DNA from 4 places in the Planctobacterium sp. R6 genome. Region 2 is predicted to be linked to each of the others. Evidence: predicted binding sites of a transcription regulator. Region 2 holds the regulator's gene; each other region holds the start of a gene.
What was found. Region 2 encodes LexA, which represses DNA repair genes until DNA is damaged. Its sites were predicted from a motif close to TACTGTATNNNNATACAGTA; they were not measured.

Region 1 (5,866 bases), on a different contig from region 2:
TGTGCTCCTGCAAAACCAGACCCAACCGCATTGTTGCAAATAGCCAAAAGCTGGTCACTGACACCGCAACAAACCATATACGTGGGGGATTATTTACATGATATTAATGCCGCCATTAATGCCGGAATGCGCAGCGTATTAATGACCCTGCAGGGACCACCTGACTGGGCGCATGATGCCACCTGGCAGTTTGCCAGCTATGCGGAGTTTCTGGCATTTTTTAATGATCGTAATTGTTCAGAATAAACCCATCTGGCGGGAACTGATGGTGTCAAAGTTCTGGCCAATAAACGGCAAAATACCTTCTGCAATAGGGCGTAGTTGCTTTTCAACATAGTGATGATAGTCAATAGTACTGGTGAGAAATTCCAGTGGCTCCGGGCCATTGATGGTTTGGACATATTTGATCCAGCCCTTGCGCTGGTATTTACGTGGCTTGCCCTGGGCCTGAAGCTGCTGATCTGCCAGTCGTGCGGCTTTTACATGGGGTGGGACGTTTTTGACATATTTGTCAGTGCCCTGACGTAATCGCTTCCTGTACACCAGTTTGGCGTCGAAATGCCCTTGTTCGGTGTGATTAACCATGTCGGTAATGTACTGGCTGACATCTTCGCCGGCAAACACCATGCTATACAGCCGGGTCTGGAATTCTTTGGCCAGTGCTGTCCAGTCAGAACGCACGGTTTCCAGTCCTTTAAATACCAGTTCTTCACCGGTATCGGTTTTTTTTAATCCGGCATAACGTTTTTTGCTACCTTGTTCTGAGCCGCGAATCGTGGGCATCAGAAATTGACTGAAATGAGTTTCAAATTCCAGCTCCAGGTAACAATCAAGGTCAAACTCCTGGCGCAGTTTCTCCTGCCAGCATTGATTGATCATGCCGGCCAGCTGGTTGCCGATCTCGCGGGCCTGCTGGGCATCCTGGCACTGGCTTAACCAGACAAAGGTGGAGTCAGTGTCGCCGTAGATCACTTCGTGTCCTTGCTCTTCAATCCAGCGAGCGGTGGTTTGCATAATGTCATGACCCCGCATCGTGATAGAGCTGGCCAGGCGGGTATCGTAAAAGCGGCAGCCCCCTGAACCCAGTACACCATAAAAGGAATTCATCAGGATTTTAATGGCCTGAGAGCGGGCACTGTCCCGCTCCCGTTTGGCCACATCCCGCTGTTGCCAGAGCTGGGTAATAATGTCCGGTAAAAAGTGCTTCTCTCTGGAAAAGCTGCCGCCTTTGAAGCCGGGAATGGCCTGTTCCGGGTGTTTTAATCCTTCCACTAAACCCAATGGATCGATTTTAAAGGTGCGAATAATTGAGGGATACAGGCTTTTAAAGTCCAGCACCAGAACGTCCTTGTAGAGTCCCGGTTTGGAATTCATCACATAACCGCCGGGGCTGGCCAGTCCGCCATCTTTTGGAAGATTGGGGGCGATATAGCCAGCCCGATGTAATTTAGGCAGATACAGGTTGGTAAAGGCCGCCACTGAACCGCCAGCTCTGTCCAGTTCCAGCCCGGTAATCTGGCTGCGTAATACCAGGTATTCCATCAGACGGGTGGTGTCGAATATCTCTAACACCAACAGACAGTCCTGAAGATTATACTCTGCCAGTTTCACCTTATTGTGCATAAAGTCATGATTAATGTGGGCCATGCGGTTGCCCACATCTTCCACTTTTTTACCCTTTCCCAATAACTCCTGTGACACTGATTCGAGACTGAAACTGTCGAATTGATAGGTAGCGGACTTCAGTGCATCTATGCCATCCAGCACCAGGCGACCTGCCAGGTTTAAAAATCCCGGCTGACTGCCGGTTTTGGCATCACGCCAGGTCATTAGCGAGCCGTCTCTGCCCAGATTTAAAGGGATGTTGTGCCGCTGCGCCCGTTTGAGCAGCAAACGAAAATCAAAACTGATAACACTCCAGCCCACAATAATATCCGGGTCGAATGCAATAAATTCATGCACAAAATGCTGGAGCAGGGCCTTTTCGTCTGGCACCCAACGGATCCAGTCCGGCGCGTTTTGCTGTGTTTCACCTATCATCAATACACATTGTCGGCTTGCAGTGGCAAGTCCAATGGAATAAAGTTCACCTTTTTCGCTGCATTCAATATCCAGAGACAAAGGGGTAAAGTGAGGCGTGTACTGACTGGGCCTGAGTTTGGCGTTGAGCAGTCGGCCATGTTTATCCGTGTTGCCCTGCGCCTGGGTACTGCCGTAGACAAATCGTTCCATCAGGTAGCGATCAGCGAGTCGAATATCATCCTCATAACAGGTAATACCCTGGTGCTTGAGCCAGTCCCGCAGGGCGAAAAAATCTGCCTGACTATTGGCGTAAAGCGCGGTGCAGTGCTCACCACTAAACAAGGTTAAGGCTAATTCTGTGCGGCTGATGTTTGGGTGATGGTGTTGTAGTTCTGTGCTGCTGTTGCTTAGCTCTGCGGTACTGACAAATAACACAAACTGGGCGCCTGGCGTACGGATATTACGGGGGCCTTGATCCGTAGCCAACCAAAAGTCCAGATAGGTAATACCTGCTAACTCTGTTTGTTTTCGGGACAGGATAAAACCTTCGACTAATTCCTGATTCATTCTTTGGATAAATTGCGCTTAACTTTGACCAGCATGGCATACACTGGTAATAAATACAGTAAAGTCAGTTGGGTTTACAGGACTTTTTTGACTTTGTCAGGAATAAAGGAGGGGAGGCTGCCGTTGAACATTAAATCGCTGAATAGCCCGACCTGATCCTTGTCAGGCGATTCAGAACCTCTAGGTAAGTTTCCCAGGAGATTAAATCGCCTGGTTATACTAGAGACGGGCAGGCATTGATATTTATTCCAGTAATTTAAAAATTTGAGAAATTAAATGCATTACATCTTTAAATTGAGCTTGTGCTGGTGGGTTGTGTCGTTGCTGTTACTGCAATCGGCATCTGCCAATACCGAGGAAAAACACCGCTGGGAAGGTCGTCTCGAAGCCGGGATTGAAAACGATTCGACGGTGATTATTGATGAGTTAGACTCAGTGGTGGATGACAGCAGTTCCAGCAGGTTATTGCGGCTGCATGTGAATTATCGCTACACTCCAGACGACACCAACGAATGGCTTTTTTCCGCTAATGCAATCCGCAAAAACTTTAGAGAAAGCAATACTTTTGATTCATCGCTACAAATTTATTCGGCAGGATACAGCCGGGATTTTGAGAAATTGACCGCGGGCCTGCGCAGCCAGGCCATTACCTCGGATCTGGACGGTGAAGGTTTTTTGTCTATGCAGCAGTATTCACCCTACTTTTCTTTTTTTGTCGGCAAACAATGGTTTTTAAACCTGGCATTAAACATTACAGATAAAACCATTAAAACAGACCGGGAGCGCTCCGCGGACGGCAGGGAGTTTACCCTGGACGGATATCACTTTTTACAGGGCATTAACCACTATTTGTTATTTTCTGTGCGCAGTGGCAAGGAAGAGGCTGAAAACTCACTATACAGCTTTACCTCTGGCCAGTTTCGCGTGGGCTGGGTTAAAAAATTAAAGTGGTTAGACAAGGCTCACAAGGTGAGAGTCAACTGGCGTTATTTGCGCCGTAATTACAATCAGCAGTTACATCCAAAGCTGGATGAATTCAGAGTGGATAATCGCAGACAATGGGATATTGAGTGGGAAACAGAGTTAACTGATAACTTTATCCTGGCAGCCAGTTTCCGCCTTAACGAACAGGACTCCAGGTTATCGTCAGCCAGTTATGATCAGAAAATCAGTAGCGTTGTTTTGCAATATCACTTTTAGCGGTGTTGATGCCGGTTTGTGCCGTCAGCGGGTGTGATATTTGCGGTAATAATCCCCGGCCATACAGTGGATCGACACCTTCATCACCGAGATCAATACAGCGATTCAGGGCCACTTCGACCCAATTATTTGCATCGCTTTGTTGGGGTAACTGGCTGGCAATCCAGGCGGTTACAAATGGTGCAGCGATAGACGTACCTGACTGAGCACTGGTGCTGTTATTATCACTGGCCGCCAGAATATCCACACCGTAAGCCGCGACGTCAATGTGGTTGCCGCGCACCGCTTTTTTGTAGAGTTTGTTTTTCATATCGACTGCGGTAACCGCAACAGCACAGCTGTAGCCCGCCGGATACATGGGTTCCGAAAATGGGCCTTCATTGCCGGCGGCGGCAACAATGACGATGCCTTGCTGGCATAGTTGCTCAATGCCTTTTTGCAATAATCTGTTGGGTGGTCCGGCAAGGCTCATGTTGATGACTTTAATATTTTGCTGCACCAGCCAGTTCAGCCCCCGCAACAAACTCAGGGCAGTAGTGATAGAGCCGGTGTCAGCTGATTCCACAAACACCGATGCGTTAAACAGGGCAATGTCATCAAAAATGCCCTGAAAGTGCGGGCTTTTTCCGGAAAATACCGACGCAACTGCCGTACCGTGTGTAAATACCGGCTTTTGGTTATCCTGGGTAAAGTGCTGCTGTGAAATCTGCACACCCTGTAACAGACGGTGTTGCATATCAATCGCAGTATCCACCATTCCGATACGTATGCCTTGCTGGTTCAGTCGCATTAACTCGCCGGGAGAAATACCCTGTGTAACCTCAGGTGCAGAGTCAGTGGCATTGGTGTATATATTGGTATAGATATGATTAAAATCCAGAACCGCATCGTGTTTTTCCAGTCGCTCCATGACCTGCTGATAATCATCGTGTAAATCGTAAGACGCGGGGGCTTTTACACTCGCAATAATGCTGCCAAACGACTCCAACAATTCTTCATTGCTGAATTCGTAACCTTCCTGCTCAAGCGCTTGTTTTGCGTCCATATCGGCCATAATGACCCACTCCGTGGTCCATACCTGCTGTTCATCAATTTCTCGCAGTAAACTGGAATCACTGTGGATAGAGGTCAGTGCCTGTTCAAATTGCAAATCAGAAAATTCACTGTCGATACTGTTGTTCTGCAACGTGTCTTCAACCTGGTCTTCCACCACGTCTTCCACTTCTTCTATTTCATCGTTGCCCTTTTCACCAGGTTCGTCCTGTTCGTCAGGATCAAAACTACCCAGCCCATCATCAAGGGGATCGTCTGGCAACTCGGGTTCTTCGGGAAGATCCGGGCGAGTCGGAAGGTGCGGTTCCCGTTCGGCGGCTGCAAGGTAAGCCCGGGTAACATGTGGATTGGCGGCCATGCGGTCAAATTGCTTTTCTGCCATGCGCAACAACAGACGAGCTTCCAGTTGCCGCTCAACAGCCTGCTCAGTTGCTCTGACGCCGGAGTTGATGCTCTGCTCTTCACTGCTGCGCTGAACCTGCATTTCTGCCAGCTGTTCTGCCCGGCGCAATGCTCTTTCAGCGTGCTGTTCAGCCATTCTTTCCAGTGCTATTTCGGCGCGTCTTTCGGCGTTTCTGTCGGTGGCCTGAGCCAGCGAGATACTGAACAGGGTGACGCAGAAAACCGCCAGTGCAAATAGCACCTGGTACACGCGCAAAACGATGTGTGTATGCTTACTGTTGAATAAGTTGTCCACGGTCACACCTTTCAAGAATTTCATGACTTACCCAATATTTTACACTAACTTAGTATGATATAACGGGTGAGATCTGTGATTTATTTCACTTTATAGCGCATTATTGCTTGATTAATACCGTATCTAAATCCCTAAATGAAAAAATTTTGGAATAAATTGTAATCGTGTCACGTTCTACACTCAGAAGGTAAGGATGAATCACTCTCAAGATGATTTAAAAAGGATATTAGTGGAGGAGTTGCCCAGAGTAAGGCGCTTTGCTTTTTCACTGACAGGCCAAAAGGCGGATGCCGATGACCTGGTGCAAAGCCTGGTGCTAAAACTGTT
Region 2 (5,866 bases):
GATGATTTCCAACCCACTGATCCTCTGTTGCGCAACTGGTTGCTTAATACCGGGTCGTTAACTGAAAGGCTGCAGGCCAATTGTTTGCGCTTCGAGGTAGAGGTACTCAATCAGCAAACGGCGGAGATTTCTCCCGATGAAGTGCAGTACCTTTATGGTCAGTTTGGTGCGGTGCCACAGGATACCCAGGTGCGTGAAGTATTCCTGAAAGGCAATGATGAAACGTGGGTATTTGCCCGCTCTTTGTTGCCGGTGAATTTCCTGAATGACGAAATGTCTGGTCTGATGCGATTGGGCAACAAACCTTTGGGTAAAATCATCTTTAACGATCCCAGGTTTCAACGTCAGAGCTTTCAGCTGGTTAAGTGTCCGGTGTCGGGCCTGACTCAGGAGAAACTGGGGTTGCGCGATAACCAACTGGATTTGTGGGGCCGCCGGTCGCTGTTTAGTTTTAAAACTTATCACATTATGGTGGCTGAGATTTTTCTGCCAGGGAGTCCGGCCTATGCCAATCTCTAAGTTGTCAGGTGGTTCACATTGAGCACATTCAACCTGTCAAATAAAGCCAGTGCCTGTTGGCGGCTGATGCGGGCAGACAAGCCCATCGGTACCTGGTTGCTGATGTGGCCTACCTGTTGGGGCTTGCTATTGGCGGCACAGGGTTGGCCTGGCTGGCATATCAGTCTGGTATTTGTATTGGGGACTTTTCTGATGCGGTCGGCAGGCTGTGTGATCAATGATTTTGCTGATCGCAAAATTGATGGCCATGTGCAGCGCACACAGCAAAGACCGATCGTCAGCGGCGAAATTTCGTCCCGGGGTGCCGTGCTGTTGTTTGCCTGTCTGTCTTTGCTGGCTTTCCTGTTGGTTCTGACACTGAACTGGCAAACGGTAATGTTGTCCTTCGTGGCGCTGGCTCTGGCATTTTGCTATCCCTTCATGAAACGGTTTACTTACCTGCCGCAATTTGTGTTGGGGGCGGCATTTGGTTTTGGTATTCCGATGGCATTCATGGCGATTCAGCAACAGGTTCCCTGGTGGGTTTGGCTGCTTTATCTGGCTAATCTGTTGTGGACCGTGGCTTACGATACCATGTATGCCATGGTAGACAGAGAAGACGACCTGAAAATAGGGGTGAAGTCCACCGCCATTCTGTTTGGTCAGTACGATAAATTAATCATTGGTCTGTTGCAGGGCTTAACCCTGGTGAGTCTGTTGCTGGTATTTTTATGGTTGCAGTTGGGCTATTTTGCCTATGGTATGCTGTTTATCGCTGCACTTTTGTTCTTACAGCAACAAAAAATGATTGCGCATCGTCAGCGTGACGCCTGCTTTCAGGCGTTTTTGCACAACAACAAGGTGGGGCTTGTGATCACCCTGGGACTTGTCGGGGAGTTCCTTCTCCCGACGTTCATCTGAGCTTATTTGATTTGCTGCAGGCGTTTGACAAATTCCGGTGACACCAACGTAAACAGCAGTTGCTGTAATTCTTTACTCTTTTCTGAGTGCAATAACAGGCCTTCATCATTGGATTCCCAGATTTCATACTCGCGTGCGGCAGCAATAAATGTAGCCAGCACATTTTTGTCGTAAAATTCCGGGGCGCTGATACCATGCAGCGTTGACATACGCTCCGCCACCTGTCTGCTGCGTTTTTCCAGGGCGCCGCGCGCGGTGGTACCCAATTGCTCTAATTGGTTCAGCACCAGGGCATAGCGTTGCAATGTTTCCTGGATCACCGATTTGAGCAGCCACAGGCTGTAAAATTGCACACTGCTGGTATCGGCGGGGGTAAGTACGCCGTCGTTGGATTGCAGCATGCCCTGTTGCACCATGCCGTCGATCAGACTTTGGGTGTAAGCTTCAGCCTCTGCTTCTTTCATGTAGATAAAGAGTTCTTTTTTCAGCAGCGGGAAAATCCGGGAAACAATATTGCTTACTTCATCGCGATGGCATTCATTGTGGGCGATAATGATGGCCGCGATTAAACCGGGTACGCAGAACATGTGCAAAATGTTGTTGCGATAATAGGTGAGCAATATCGCGTTATCGCGCTCAATGGAAATAATCTCACCAAAGCTATCTTCGGTAACATTAAATTTGTCCAGTCGGAGGGTGTTTTCTAACAACTTTTCGGCGCTCACCTGCGGGAAGCTGCTCTGACTGCTGTAGGGGCATTGTCTGAGCAGTCCAAGATAACTTTCCATAACCTGCAAAAGCTCTTCTTTGCTCATGGCCCGTTTTTCGGCAGCCAGCAAGCATAAAGAGGCCAGGCCCATACCGCTTACCGCCGATGCCTGGTTAATTCTCTCCAGAATGTTGTGACTCAGTACATTGACAGTCGGGTTTAACCAACTGGGCTTTTTGTCTTCAATACTGCCCTGATCTTCACGCCATTGCGGTGCATTGTTATCCAGGTACTGACCCAGGTGGATCGGCTCCCCAAAATTTAAAAAGCCATACCCGTAATTTTTCAGCTTTCTGATGGCGGAAAACACCCCGAGAAAGGACTCTTTTTCCTTGTTTTTACCGCGCAGCTCTTTCAGATAACTTTTAACTTCCATGACGTGTTCGTAACCGATGTAGACCGGCACGATGCTGACCGGCCGTTTTACGCCTTTTACCATCGCCTGAATGGTCATTGCCAGCATTCCGGTTTTTGGCGGCAGTAATCGCCCGGTACGGCTGCGACCGCCTTCTGCGTAGAACTTTACCGAATAGCCTTTGTTGAACAACTGCTCCAGGTATTCACGAAATACCGCGGTGTAGAGTTTGTTTCCGGCGAAAGAGCGTCGGATAAAGAAGGCTCCACCGCGTCTGAACAGGCCACCAACAGGCCAAAAGTTGAGATTGATGCCTGCGGCGATATGGGGCGTAACCAGTCCTTCGTGATAGATTACATAGGTCAAAAGCAGATAATCCATGTGGCTGCGATGGCAGGGGACATAGATGATTTCGTGACCATTTTGCGCCAGTTCCCGTACTTTGTCGGCGTTTTTAACTTCAATGCCATTGTATATTTTGTTCCAGACCCGCCCTAACAAGCGGTCTCCTAGTCGGATAACGCCTTCGCGATAGTCGGCGGCGATTTCTTCAATATAACTTTTGGCATTCTGCCGGGCCTTGTGTAATTGTGCCGGTGAGTTTTTGGCTTCCTGCGCCATGGCTTTTTTCACTGAGGGGGCCGCCAATATGCTGTTAAACAGCTGATGTCTGTCCATCAACATCGGGCCATTCATGCTTTGTTGGCGACGATAAAAATGGGTACGCGCCAATCGGATGAGTTTATGTGCTATTTCAGAATCTGTGCCTCGGGTGGTGGCCATACGCTGGCTGGATACCGCAGAGCTGTAATAGACGAAGTTGTCCCGTCCTAAAAACAATACGATAAAAAACTTTCTCAACCAGTTTGGCGACGCTCTGTCGGTAAGCAGATCAGCCCAGCCACGACTTTCTTTGCCTGGTGCCCGGCCCCAAAAAATAGAGACGGGAACGATTTGCAGATCCAGTGACTCGTCATCACGGTGCAGCTCAAACAACCGGGTAAAGCTTTTATTTATGTCTGTGTGTTTGGACTTTTTTGACAGCAGCGCTTCCGGCTCCTGTAAAAACAGACAGTTGGTTATCTTGTCGTTGCCAATTTCCAGTTGTTTGTCAGGCGCCGGCAGGCCCAGCATTTTTGTGGAGAGTTCCAGCGCTACGCGGTCTGTTACCGAGTTGGTTTTTAACAGATAGATAATTGGACGACTTTTATCAATACCTAACTCGCCTTCAATATCTGTCGGGATATTGCTGGTTTTAACCAACCAACGAGTTGGAAACTTCACTAAATTAAAAAACAGATTCTGATACCAAGCCATGGTTATTTAAATTAGATTCACATTATCGGGGATCATAGCATGACCTTTTCTGTTTGGCTTAGTGATCTATGTAAGCGAATATCGCGGTCAAAAGCGAAATAGCAGATTTTCTGTTGAGATTATTCGGCAACTGTATATACTCCCAGTTAAACTGTACGTAAAAACAGGTTCGATATGCGTCCACTTACATTACGACAAGAGCAGGTACTCAACCTGATCAAAGAGACCATTGCCGATACGGGTATGCCACCCACACGTGCTGAAATTGCACGTGAACTGGGGTTTAAGTCAGCCAATGCCGCCGAAGAGCATTTGAAAGCCTTGCAAAGAAAGGGGGTCATTGAAATTCTGGCAGGGACCTCCCGTGGCATTCGTTTAACCGGACCTGTTGACGAGCCTGAACCTGAGTTGGGTTTACCCCTGATTGGTAAAGTGGCTGCCGGTGAACCCATACTGGCGCAGGAGCATATCGAAAGTCATTATCAGGTCGCTGCCGGTATGTTTCAGCCAGAGGCACATTATCTGCTGCGTGTGGATGGTGAGAGTATGAAAGACATCGGCATAATGGACGGTGATTTGCTGGCCGTGCATCGCACTAATCAGGCGCGTAATGGTCAGGTGGTGGTGGCAAGAGTGGAAGATGATGTCACGGTTAAACGTTTTGAAAAAACCGGTTCCCAGGTTTTACTGCATGCTGAGAACGCCGACTTTGCCCCGATTAAAGTGGATTTAAACTCCCAGCCGCTAAATATTGAAGGTATTGCGGTGGGAATTATCCGAAATAACGCCTGGATGTAATAATCTTTTTATCTGGCATTAGTTTTTAAATATCTTTCTGTGATGACCTAGCCCATTGATAAATGGGCTTTTTTGTTTGTAATACCGCTTCAGTATAGTTTCCCCGGCCTAAAAGTTTTGCCTGAAAATGGCTTTTTTATTTCCTTTTTCCAAATTTAGGTCTATTTTTGACCCTATAGGTGATGAAAAAATCATCATTTAGTGTCTCTCAATTGTTTTTGATCTTCGAAATTTGTTTACATATCATTCAGTTTTTAACATAGTAATAACATATCTGTTTCAATGCCGTAACTTTTGTGCGGCACCGTTGTTGTAAAAATGACCAATAAGAAAACAACGGGTTAAGAAGGAGGAACACACAGGTGGGTAAAATATTTACTGGGTTTTGGGGCGTAATGGCGTTTTTAGTGAGTTTCGCTTCTTTCGCTGCATCAGATCCTAAGCCTGAACAATATCAGTTAAATCTGCGTAGTGGCGTTACTGACATTAGCCAACAGGTTTATGACCTGCACATGACCATTTTTTGGATTTGTGTGGTGATTGCCATCATAGTGTTTGGTGCGATGTTGTGGGCTACCATTTTCCACAGAAAGTCCCGGGGCGTAAAACCGGCTACCTTCCATGAAAGTGTAAAGGTGGAAATCGCCTGGACGGTGGTTCCTTTTATCATCCTTATCGGTATGGCCATTCCCGCCACTAAAACCCTGATTGCTATGGAAGATGTCTCTGCACCAGATGTGTCTGTGATCGTGACCGGATCACAATGGAAGTGGCATTACAAATACATGGACAATGAGGTGGAATATTATTCTGTGATGGCGACTCAACCTGAACAGATTGCCAATAAGCTGGAAAAAAATATCAATTATTTGCTGGAAGTGGACCGGCCACTGGTGATTCCCACCAACCAAAAGGTCCGTTTCCTCATTACTTCTGATGACGTGATCCACTCCTGGTGGGTTCCGGATTTTGCGGTGAAAAAAGACGCGAACCCCGGTTTTATTAATGAAGCCTGGGCCCGGGTAGAAAAGCCGGGTATTTATCGCGGACAGTGCGCCGAGTTGTGCGGGAAAGATCACGGCTTTATGCCCGTGGTGGTGATTGCGAAAGAACCGGCTGAGTATGCAGCCTGGATAGAAGAGCAGGAAGAGTTGCAGCGCAAAGCAAAAGAAGAAGAGCAAAAGTTACTGGCCATGAACATGGACATG
Region 3 (5,866 bases), on a different contig from region 2:
CAGGTGATCCACAGTGTATTTGCTAATCCGCTGGTATTGGATTGGTTTGAAAATTACGACGACCGCCGCAGTGATATTTCCAATGATGAAGATTATCGCAAGGTTTGGGACTTTTTTAAGTTTTTCTCCGATAAAGACGCGGCGATAAAAAGTGTCTTCTTTGGCTCTGCCAATACTTTTGAATATTTCGATTTAAATGGCCGTTACGACGGCGACCCGAATTATTACACCAATAAACGCCCCTGGTGGTTTGAAGCCCAGGATAAGGGGCGCTTATACCTGTCAGATCCGGCAGTGGATGCAAACGACGGTTCAATTTCAGCCACCATTAAAACCGTGGTGAACCGCAACGGGCGTTTTCTGGGTATCGGCGGTATGGACATTCTGATTTCCACCATTGGCGAAGAGCTGCTGAGTAAAATCAAATATCAGGGCATGGGCAATGCGTTTCTGGTAACCGACAAAGGGGTGTTGGTATATTTTCCCGGCTTTAATGAACGCTTCCCTCCGGGGTCGGATATGAGCAAGGTTGACAGTATTTTTAGTGATACTGAAGGTTTTGCCCAGTTGAAAAATATGGTTACCCGCCAGGACAGCGGTATCACCGAAGTGTACTGGAAAGATGAACACTATAAAGTCATCTTCGACAAAGTCGCCGGTGAATACCCTTACTTTAACTGGAAACTGGGCTTTATGGTGCCGGACGAAGCAATTAGTGCGCCGGTGACCAGTGCCGTATGGCAGGTCACTTTCCTGATGATTATTATGTTGGCCATTATTGCAGTGATGGTGTTTATGATTGTGCGTCCGATGCTTAATCCGCTGAACAGCATGGTACACGCCATGAAAGACATTTCCCGCGGCGATGGCGACCTGACTAAACGCATTGATTTAAAGCGCGAAGATGAAATTGGTCAGCTGGCCAGCGAATTCAATCGCTTTATGGACAAGATCCAGGCCCTGGTAAAACAGACCATGGATATTACTACCGAGGTTAACCGTACAACCAAAAGCGTTAGTGAGATCACGCAACACAACCTGGATCTGGTGAATAACGAAAAGAGCGAAATTGAATCGGTTGCCAGCGCCAGTTATGAAATGGCCGAAACCAGTAAAGATGTTTCCCGCAATACCAGTGGTGCTATGGAAGTGGCGGACAATGTAAAAGCTGAAATGGACAAAGGCAGCGCCGTAGTAAAATCGGCTGTTGGTGATATCAACTCTTTGTCGACGCAGATTGGCGAAGCCGCGACGGTTGTTGCCGCGCTGGAAGCGGAAACCGATAAAATTGGTGAAGTGCTGGACGTTATCTCTGCCATTACCGAACAAACCAATTTGTTAGCCCTCAACGCGGCTATTGAAGCGGCCCGCGCTGGTGAAATGGGACGTGGTTTTGCTGTGGTCGCGGATGAAGTCAGAACCCTGGCCAGCCGTACCCAGGAATCCACCCGCCATATCCAGGAAATCATCGGCGCTCTGCAAACTACGGCAAAACAAGCCAGTCAGGCCATGACCGCCAGTAATTCTCAGGCGGAGTCTGGTGTGCAACGGGTGGCTGATTTGCAAACCGTGTTAGATCAGGCGTTCTCTGGTGTAGAGCAAATCCAACAGCAAATGCAAAGTATCGTAGCTGCCAACACGCAGCAATCATATACAGCTGAAGAAATTGCCAGAAACGTCAGCCACATTACTGAACTGGCCGATGAAACTGTCATGGAAAGTAAAGACGTTGAGAAAAACATCTCAGAGCTTAAGCGTCTGGCCAGTAATCTGGACGAAGTGCTGAAACAGTTCAAGGTTTAGTCTGCCTGGCCGGAGCTTTCCAGCAAGACGGAGGTTAATTTAAACATTGCTTTAATGGCACTATTGTCGGCGCGTTGCCTGTGTTCTTTTACAGGTCCGCCGTGATTGTGTTCGAAGTTCATGAGAATCAGGGCCTTTCGTGCAACACGTCGAATGGCCAGGAAAAAACTCAAGTTAGGCAACACGGATGTTGCCCAGGTCATTGCAAATGCAGGGATACACTCTCAGTGACGGTCTGCAGGTTCCGCAAATCAACATCACTACTACAACATAATCCCACCAGCTAAAAACCGTATTAATTCGCTTAAAAATCCACTAGAATACTGTTCAAATAAACAGTATTTTAGTGTGTTTTGCGTAAATTCATTCACATCGATATGGACTGCTTCTATGCTGCCGTGGAGATGCGAGACAATCCAGCGTTGCGTGGAATTCCGATTGCCATCGGGGGGAGCTCTGATCGCAGAGGGGTGATATCCACCTGTAATTATCCGGCCAGAAAATTCGGGGTTCGCTCTGCCATGGCGACTGCGCACGCTATGAAGCTATGTCCGCACCTGACATTGGTGCCGGGGCGCATGGATGTGTATGTGGAAGAGTCACGCAAAATAAAAGCGATATTTAAGCGTTACACTGACATCGTTGAACCCCTGTCTTTAGATGAAGCCTTCTTGGATGTTTCCGATTCCACCCTGTTTGCAGGTAGTGCAACACGGATAGCGCAAGACATCCGACAGGCAATATTCGATGAAACCGGTCTAACGGCGTCTGCCGGTGTGGCGCCCATAAAGTTCGTGGCAAAGGTTGCCAGTGATGAATACAAGCCCGATGGATTGTGTGTCATCCCACCACAAAAACTGCTGGAATTTGTCACCAGATTACCACTCAAGAAAATTCCAGGCGTAGGTAAGGTTACTCAGGAAAAGCTGGCATTGTTGGGGCTGGAAACTTGCGCCGACGTGCAAAACTATCCCAGAGAGCGTTTGCTAAAACAATTTGGCAAGTTTGGTAAGATACTTTGGGATCGCTGTCATGCGGTGGATGATAGAGCGCTTAGCACTCACCGTGAACGAAAATCCGTGGGTATCGAAACGACACTGGCCCAGGATATTCACACGCAGCAGCAATGTCTGGAGATTATTCATAAGCTCTACCCTAAACTGATCAAAAGGCTGAAAAAGGTAAGCCCAAATCTCACCGTTCACAACCAGGGAATAAAACTGAAATTTTCTGATTTTCAACAAACCACCATGGACCAACGCACTCAGGTGGTATCGTTAAGTACCTTTGAGACCTTATTACCACAAATTCTGGCGCGCCAGCAAAAACGCGGTATTCGCCTGGTAGGATTGCATGTGGCCATGCCCCACGAAGCCGATAGTCGGCAACTGCCATTGCGGTTTGAAGCCGGGGGCGGCGGCGAAACGGAATCTTAACTGCACAATTTATCGGTATTTTTGAATAGATGGTTTTGTCAGTGGCTTGTGACGCTGCGCTGAACCCGGCAAAATGAGCACCTCATTTTCTTCATTTGCCTAATATCAATCGTCGCTTACAGAGGTTGGTATCAAACCCGATAACAAGGAGTTTTCCCATGGCTTATCCAAATATTATCGACATTAACAGTATCACCGATGCATTGGCCCAATCCTCAGATTGGGATGCCCTGATCGTCGTGGCCCCCAAGGCGGAAGCCGTTACCGACACCAGCATTAAAACTGTGCTACTAAAACATCAGGAAATAGACGCCAGAGTGGATGCTGAAGTATTGCTGTTCAGTGGTGAAAACGTTCCCGGAAAGCGTATTGTATTTGCCCCAACCGGGGAGCTTTCACGTTATTATGACGATGTCAGACGGTATTTCGATGTGGCCAATAAAGCCGCAAAAGTGGCAGTGTCGGCGGGTATACGCAAGCCGCTGATGTGGGTGGAAGCCGCAGAAGGTCAAAACTTTCAAAATGCCATTGGTGCCGCTTACCTCGGGTTTACCCAGGGATTGTGGCAACCCCTGGAAGCGCGTGAAGCGCTGCGTGAGGATGATATCGAACCCATTCAGGAAATTGGCCTTATTACCGGCGATTCTGTGACGTCTTCCTCCTGGTTGATGGCAGCTGAAGCGGGAAAACGCGTGGCGCGAGATTTATGTGGCACTGAACCGGAGCGTATGGCCCCTCCCGGTTTTGCAGACTATTGTGTCTCTGCCTTAGCGGGCAGCGCGGTAAAGGTGGAAGTGATCAGCAACCAACGCCAATTGGAAAAAGACTACCCTTTATTGTTTGCCGTGGCTCGTTCGTCTGAGTCGGTAGAACGTCATCAGGCACGTGTTATTACCATGACTTATGAAGGCGAGGGACCAATTGAGCACAGTTTGTACCTGGCCGGAAAGGGTATTACCTATGACACAGGTGGCGCAGACCTGAAAACTGGTGGTCACATGGCGGGTATGAGTCGTGACAAAGGCGGTGCGGCAACGGTGGTTGGTTTTATGAAAATGCTGGCCGAGATTCAGCCCAAAGGCATTAAAGTGGTAGCCGAAGTGGGTGCGGTGCGCAATAGTATCGGCTCCAACGCTTTTGTGGCAGATGAAATCATTACCAGTCGCGCCGGCGTCAGGGTCCGTATCGGAAATACCGATGCCGAAGGACGTCTGGTATTATGCGATGTATTGACTCACCTGAAAGAGCTGGCTGCAGAAGATGACAAAGCGGAATTCTTTTCAGTGGCCACGCTGACCGGCCATGCCGCTCGTGCCGTTGGACCTTATACAGCGTTGGTCGAAAACGGGGTTGCCAGGGCAAAAAACAGTGCTCAGCAATTATCTGTTGCGGGCGACTTGTGGGCGGACCCGGCTGAGATATCGCGTTCCCGTCGGGAAGATTTCGATTTTGTTAAACCGCGCACCAAAGCCGATGATATTTTATCCTCTAACAATGCAGCGTCTGCGGTGACGGCCAGAGGCCATCAGTTCCCTATGGCGTTTTTGCAACTGGCGTCAGGGCTGAATGATACACAGTACGCCTATACTCACGTCGACATTGCAGGTAGCGGTGTCGAAGGGGGGGATTGGCAGCATGGTAAACCGACGGCTGCGGGATTGATGATGTTAGCAGGTCGTTATTTAATTTAACCCGGAGCAGGTTGCTCCATCTAAAGAGAAAGACCAATGCGATTTCCTCCTGTTGTGTGGCTATTAGCCGCTATTGCCGCACTGAGTACCACTTCAGGCACCTTAATGGTGTTGGTGGCGGGTATCTTTGGTGCGCAGGTGGCTCCGGCTCAGCAATATGCCACACTGCCTCTGGCACTGATGATTTTGGGGACCGCATTTTCGGTATCTCCCATTGCTCTGTTAATGCGAAAGCTGGGACGTAAAAAGGTATTTATGATGGCGGCAGTGATGGGAATTGCTGCCAGTCTGGTGGCCGCAAATGCGGTAAAACAGGCTTCCTTTGTGCAATTTTGTCTGGCCTCTGCCATGCTGGGCTGTGCAATTGCCGGGTTTCAGCAAATCCGTTTTGCAGCGATAGAATGGGTCAGCTTAGATCGTGTGCCTAAGGTGGTGTCACTGGTTTTATTAGGTGGGCTGGTAGCTGCTATTTTGGGACCGGAATTGTCTGTACTGGGGCAGGGACTGACACCCGGTAGTTTTCAGGGGACTTTTTATTTACTGGCCTGTATCCAGGTCTGTTGCTTTATTTTGTTTTTGTTTTATCAACCCAAAAAGACAGAAGAACTACAACAGAGCCGCGCACACGCTTTGCAAACAGCCGGTAATAAACGCTTTTTGCGCAATCCGGGATTTGTGGTGGCGGTACTCTCGGCCAGTCTGGGTTACGGTTTAATGGCCTTTATCATGACGGCAACACCGGTGCATATGCACGTCTTTGAGCATCACAGCCTGGCGGATACTAAAATTGTGATCCAGAGCCACATTGTAGCCATGTTTTTACCGTCTTTTTTCAGTGGCTGGTTGATTGGCAAAATAGGCGAGTTAAAGCTCATATTAACAGGCATTGTTATGTTTGGATTGTGTATCCTCGCCGGATTTTTTGCCGTCGGCTAC
Region 4 (5,866 bases), on a different contig from region 2:
AGCGACAAACTAATAAATCAGGCTGAATACCCACAGAGCGCAGCTCTTTTACTGAGTGCTGTGTTGGTTTGGTTTTGATTTCACCAGAGGCTTTCATGTAGGGAATTAACGTCAGGTGCATATACAGCGCACGCTCGCGGCCAATTTCCGTGCCCAACTGACGAATTGCTTCAATGAAAGGTTGTGATTCGATATCACCCACGGTGCCACCGATTTCTACTATGGCGATATCAACGCCTTCAGCACCTTCAACGATGCGTCGCTTGATTTCATTGGTAATATGAGGAATCACCTGGATAGTGGCACCCAGGAAGTCGCCACGGCGTTCTCGCTTCAGTACTTCTTCGTATACTTTACCGGTGGTAAAGTTGTTGCGCTTAGTCATGCGGGTGCGAATGAATCGCTCGTAGTGACCCAAATCCAGGTCAGTCTCAGCGCCATCGTCAGTAACAAACACTTCGCCGTGCTGAATTGGGCTCATGGTGCCTGGATCAACGTTAATATAGGGATCCAGTTTCAGCATGGTCACTTTCAGGCCCCGTGCCTCTAATATCGCCGCCAGTGATGCAGCAGCAATACCTTTACCAAGTGATGATACAACACCACCAGTTACAAAAATATAATTCGTCATGTAAAACCTAAAGGATACAATTGAGCGCCAAGAGGAGGCTCAAAGAGACTGTCAGATGGCGCTACAGTATACGGAAATGCGGCTTTGCAAACAATGAGTTAAGCACATTCTTTTTTGAGAAATCGGTTAATTGCGTAATTATTATGCCGTAGGCAAAGGAATTTTGTGAAATGAAGATTTATTGCTTATCTTTAAACACAGCGATTCGCGAAACAGGTTACGGTGAAGGTGAGAGTTTGTGGCAAAGGATCAGATAGATTTTAATACTGAAATTTTGATTGTGGATGATGATGAGCAAATTCGCAGCTTTATTCGCATTATTTTAATGAAACTGGGGTTTTCGAGGGTTGAAACATCCAGCAGTTGCAACGATGCAATCGACAGATTACGCCTTAAAAAGTACGGCCTGGTGATTTTAGATATCAATATGCCTGGCGTTGATGGCATGTCGTTACTGCGTCATATCCGCGATAAATATTCAGCTACCAATGTGGTTATGTGTTCCGGAGACAGTACTGCTCAAAATGTAAAAGAGGCTATTGCCACCGGGGCCGTGAGTTTTCTTACCAAGCCGGTTTTGGCAAAAAATATTATGAACCTGTTTGATAAACTGGATGTGCCTTACAAAAATTTGCTGTCCCACTAAAACGACTCCCTCAGGAGTCGTCCAGTGATTTCAGTTTATACAGAATGTCCAGTGCTTCCCGGGGCGTTAAATCGTCGGGGTTAGTCGTTTGTAGCAGGGTCAGAGCCGGATTGGTGCTGGTGATAAAATCATTTTGCACCGGCATTGGCAGGTTTGCACCCTCATGGGTAGTGCTTTCCAATGTTTGCAGTTTTTGTTTTGCTCGACGAATAACCGAATTGGGTACGCCAGCCAGTTCTGCTACTTGCAAGCCATAACTTTTGTTGGCTGCGCCTTCCTGCACTGCGTGCATAAAGCGAATACCGCCATCGTATTCCACCGCATCAAGGTGCACATTGACGATCCCTGGCGTATCGTCTGCCAGTTGCGTTAATTCAAAGTAGTGAGTGGCAAACAAACAATAACTATTGAGCTTACTGGCTAACCATTCCGCCGTTGCCCAGGCCAGAGATAACCCATCGTAAGTACTGGTGCCCCGGCCGATTTCATCCATCAAAACCAAACTGTGTTTACTGGCATTATTTAATATATTGGCCGTTTCTGTCATTTCCACCATAAAGGTAGAGCGACCCGACGCCAGGTCGTCTGAGGCGCCAATACGGGTGAAAATGCGATCAATAATACCAATGCGCGCCTGCTCCGCCGGCACAAAACAGCCTATATGCGCCATTAATACAATGAGCGCGGTTTGCCTCATGTAAGTTGATTTACCGCCCATGTTGGGGCCTGTCACAATCAACATTTTCCGGTTTTCAGTGATGGCGATTGGATTGGCGATAAAAGGGCTGGACACCATGGTCTCTACCACGGGGTGACGACCGTGATGGAAATGTATTTCGTTGTCATCGGTCATTTCCGGTTGGTGATAACTCAATACTTCGGCCCGCTCCGCGAAGTTAACCAATACATCCAGTTGGGCGACAGATTCAGCGGTGTCCTGCAAAGCTGCCAGGTTTGGAATTACCTTGTCAAAGAGTTGATCATAAAGTTGTTTTTCCAATGCCAGTGCCAGTGCCTGGCTGGACAGTACTTTATCTTCGTATTCCTTTAATTCGGGGATAATGTACCGCTCATAATTTTTCAGGGTCTGACGGCGCACATATTCAGGTGGCACTAAATGCGACTGACCTTTACTGACTTCGATGTAGTAGCCATGCACTTTATTGAAGGCCACTTTCAGGTTAGCGATACCGGTTTCTGACTGTTCCCGTTTCTCTATTTTTTCCAGAACGTCAGTGGCGCCTGTCATCAGCGCACGGTATTCATCCAGTTGACTGTTATAGCCGGGTTTAATCACGCCGCCATCGCGGATAAGCATGGGCGGCATGTCTACGATGGCATCATCCAGTTGCTGGTGTAATTCTGAGAATAATCCAATGTTGTCTTTTAACAATAAGGCTTCCGGATTACCCAGTTCTTCCAGAAAGCTGTGTACTTCCGGTAGTTGCTGCAAAGCCTGTATTAAGCGCGAAAAATCTCTGGGTCGGGCACTTCGTAGCGCCATTCTGGACAGTATGCGTTCCAGATCGCCTACCAGTTTCAGGTTTTCCTGAACCTGAACAAAATCAACCCGCTGTATTTGTTCTACCAGATTGTGTCGTGCGCGTATCGCATTGCGGCAGCGCATTGGCTCATGTAGCCAACGGCGCAACAGGCGACTGCCCATCGGGGTTTTTGTTTGATTCAGAACCGAAAACAGCGTGTTGTGCTCACCACCGGACAGGTTTTTAGTGAGTTCCAGATTGCGAATAGTGGTGGCATCCAGTTGCAATAGGTGAGCATCTTCAGGCTTCTTCAGGGCGCGAATATGAGGTAGAGCACTGCGCTGGGTGTCTTTGACGTATTGTAAAATGGCCCCCGCTGCGGCCAATGCCATTTGCGATTTATCCTGTTCGATGCCAAAACCGGATAGTTCACGGGTGCCAAACTGTTCGTTGAGTAGTTTAACCGCTGTTGCCGGATCGAATTCCCATTCAGGCCTGCGGCGTAGTCCGGCATTTTGGTCAAACAGCCAGGTATAAGGGAAGTCATCGGGGTAGAGGATTTCAGCCGGGCGGGCTTTTTCCAGTTCGGCTTCAAGTGCTTCAGTGCTTTGCAATTGACGTATAACAAAGCGGCCACTGCTCACGTCTAGTGTAGCGAAACCAATCTCTTGTTTGTGATAAGACACCGCCGCCAGCAGGTTTTCGGCACTGTTTTCTAACAGGGCTTCATCCGTTACTGTGCCAGGTGTAATGATTCGGGTAACTTTGCGCTCAACGGGGCCTTTACTGGTTGCCGGGTCGCCAACCTGTTCGCAAATGGCCACTGATTCACCCAGTTTTACCAGCTTGGCCAGATAGCCTTCCACAGCATGGTAGGGAACTCCTGCCATCGGGATGGCATTGCCACCTGATTTACCTCTGGCTGTCAGGGAAATATCCAGTAGTTGCGCAGCGCGTTTTGCGTCATCCCAGAATAATTCATAAAAATCACCCATGCGATAAAATAACAGGATATCCTTATGTTCGACTTTGATGCGCAAATACTGCTGCATCATCGGGGTATGGTTTGCCAGAGCGGCTTCACTATAATCAGGTGACGACATATTTATTTTTTACTTATTTTTGAGAAGTTTCGATGATTTCAGATCAGATTTTGACACTTTCGGCTCAACTTGGTGAGCTACTCACAGACAAAAACTGGCAGATTACCTGTGCCGAGTCCTGTACCGGAGGAGGCATAGGATACGCCATTACCAGTGCCTCTGGAAGTTCAAATTGGTTTCACCGGGGTTTCATTACCTACAGTAATGAGGCTAAATCCGATCTCGTCGCCGTTGACCCCCAAATCATTAATAAGCATGGCGCGGTTTCACAACCGGTTGTAGAGCAAATGTCGCTCGGTGCTTTGAAAGCGGCGAACGCAAATGTGTCGGTGGCTGTGAGTGGTGTAGCAGGTCCCGGAGGGGGCACGCAGGACAAGCCGGTGGGGCTGGTATGGTTTGGTTTTATTGTCGGCGATGAACATTTTGCGTTCTCCAGAATATTTACAGGCGACAGGGCGCGGGTGCGGGAGCAAACCATAGAAGTAGCGATGCAAACGTTAACAGAACGATTGGCAAAATAAATCTCGCCAGCTAAGCTGTGCGGCTGAATCTGATTGGTATGTTATCGCTAAGGGCGCTAAAATAACGCCTGTTTTACAGGCAGTGCAACCTTGGAACCTTAAAAAAACGCCAGTTTTTAAGCACTTATAAAAAATTTATAAATAATGATTGTAACTGTATGGTTATACAGTATACTTGCTCGTAAGTACTGGTTGAGTATACAGTTGTCTGGCGGCGTACTAATCCTGCAATAGCAACATCAATCATACTTACCTAAAGCTAACGAAAAAAATACACTCTGACTGGTAAACGGTTCGGGTATCGATAATTTCAGCCTCTCGGTGATCTGAGGGCGATAATGAAAAAGGGGTTCACAATGGACGACAATAAATCACGCGCACTGTCTGCGGCACTTGGACAAATAGAAAAACAATTCGGTAAAGGTACTATTATGCGCCTTGGTGATAACCTGGCGATGGATATTGAATCTATTTCAACAGGGTCACTGTCGATTGATATTGCATTGGGTATAGGCGGATTGCCTTGTGGCCGAGTGGTGGAAATCTATGGTCCGGAATCATCCGGTAAAACCACACTAACACTGCAGGTGATTGCAGAAGCACAGAAGAAAGGTAAAACCTGTGCATTCGTAGATGCAGAACATGCGTTGGATCCGGTTTACGCTGCTAAGTTGGGTGTAAACGTTGAAGAGTTATTAGTGTCGCAGCCAGACACCGGTGAGCAAGCGCTGGAAATTTGTGACATGTTGGTTCGCTCCGGCGCCGTTGATGTGGTTATCGTGGACTCTGTGGCAGCGCTGACACCGAAAGCTGAAATTGAAGGTGAGATGGGTGACTCCCACGTTGGTTTGCAGGCGCGTTTGATGTCGCAGGCACTGCGTAAGTTAACCGCCAATATCAAAAAATCTAACACATTATGTATCTTCATTAACCAGATCCGTATGAAGATCGGGGTGATGTTTGGCAACCCAGAGACGACCACTGGTGGTAATGCATTGAAGTTCTACGCCTCTGTACGTCTGGACATTCGTCGCATCGGTTCGGTTAAAGTGGGCGATGAAGTAGTGGGTAACGAAACCCGGGTTAAAGTGGTGAAGAATAAAGTTGCACCACCATTTAAACAATGTGAATTCCAAATTATGTACGGTGAGGGGATCAGCAAAGAAGCCGAGCTGATTGATTTAGGTGTGCAGCAAAAAATGGTTGAAAAAGCGGGTTCCTGGTACAGCTACAACGGCAATCGTATCGGACAAGGTAAAGCCAACGTTGTGCAGTTTTTGAAAGACAACCTGGATATTGCCAACGAGCTTGAAACCCGTCTCCGCGAAGAGTTACTGTTGAAAAAAACAGCTAAGGCAGACGAAGCCAAAGAGGAAGCACCTGAGCTGTAAATCAGATTTACCGCTGTGATGAGGCACCGAATGCCATTGTTATAGCGAATATTCCGAACACATTTTTGTGTCTCCGTAATAAAACCCCTC

Region 1: the regulator LexA is predicted to act here: its motif matches at 2,631-2,650, upstream of AC0J20_RS17580 (DNA polymerase II).
Region 3: the regulator LexA is predicted to act here: its motif matches at 2,125-2,144, upstream of dinB (DNA polymerase IV).
Region 4: the regulator LexA is predicted to act here: its motif matches at 4,538-4,557, upstream of recA (recombinase RecA).

Annotation. Positions count from the first base shown of each region.
Region 1 covers NZ_JBVTQY010000033.1:6,078-11,943, forward strand. Annotated here, with positions in the region: gene AC0J20_RS17575 (HAD family hydrolase) at 1-246, shown strand, start outside; gene AC0J20_RS17580 (DNA polymerase II) at 238-2,589, opposite strand; gene AC0J20_RS17585 (hypothetical protein) at 2,866-3,789, shown strand; gene AC0J20_RS17590 (S8 family serine peptidase) at 3,758-5,563, opposite strand; gene AC0J20_RS17595 (RNA polymerase sigma factor) at 5,733-5,866, shown strand, end outside.
Region 2 covers NZ_JBVTQY010000005.1:154,118-159,983, reverse strand. Annotated here, with positions in the region: gene AC0J20_RS05495 (chorismate--pyruvate lyase family protein) at 1-519, shown strand, start outside; gene ubiA (4-hydroxybenzoate octaprenyltransferase) at 586-1,419, shown strand; gene plsB (glycerol-3-phosphate 1-O-acyltransferase PlsB) at 1,422-3,860, opposite strand; gene lexA (transcriptional repressor LexA) at 4,035-4,658, shown strand; gene coxB (cytochrome c oxidase subunit II) at 5,054-5,866, shown strand, end outside.
Region 3 covers NZ_JBVTQY010000007.1:130,122-135,987, reverse strand. Annotated here, with positions in the region: gene AC0J20_RS07025 (methyl-accepting chemotaxis protein) at 1-1,803, shown strand, start outside; gene AC0J20_RS07020 (hypothetical protein) at 1,800-2,006, opposite strand; gene dinB (DNA polymerase IV) at 2,157-3,239, shown strand; gene AC0J20_RS07010 (M17 family metallopeptidase) at 3,398-4,930, shown strand; gene AC0J20_RS07005 (MFS transporter) at 4,967-5,866, shown strand, end outside.
Region 4 covers NZ_JBVTQY010000019.1:47,451-53,316, forward strand. Annotated here, with positions in the region: gene AC0J20_RS13185 (CTP synthase) at 1-631, opposite strand, end outside; gene AC0J20_RS13190 (response regulator) at 870-1,277, shown strand; gene mutS (DNA mismatch repair protein MutS) at 1,288-3,864, opposite strand; gene AC0J20_RS13200 (CinA family protein) at 3,897-4,385, shown strand; gene recA (recombinase RecA) at 4,742-5,776, shown strand.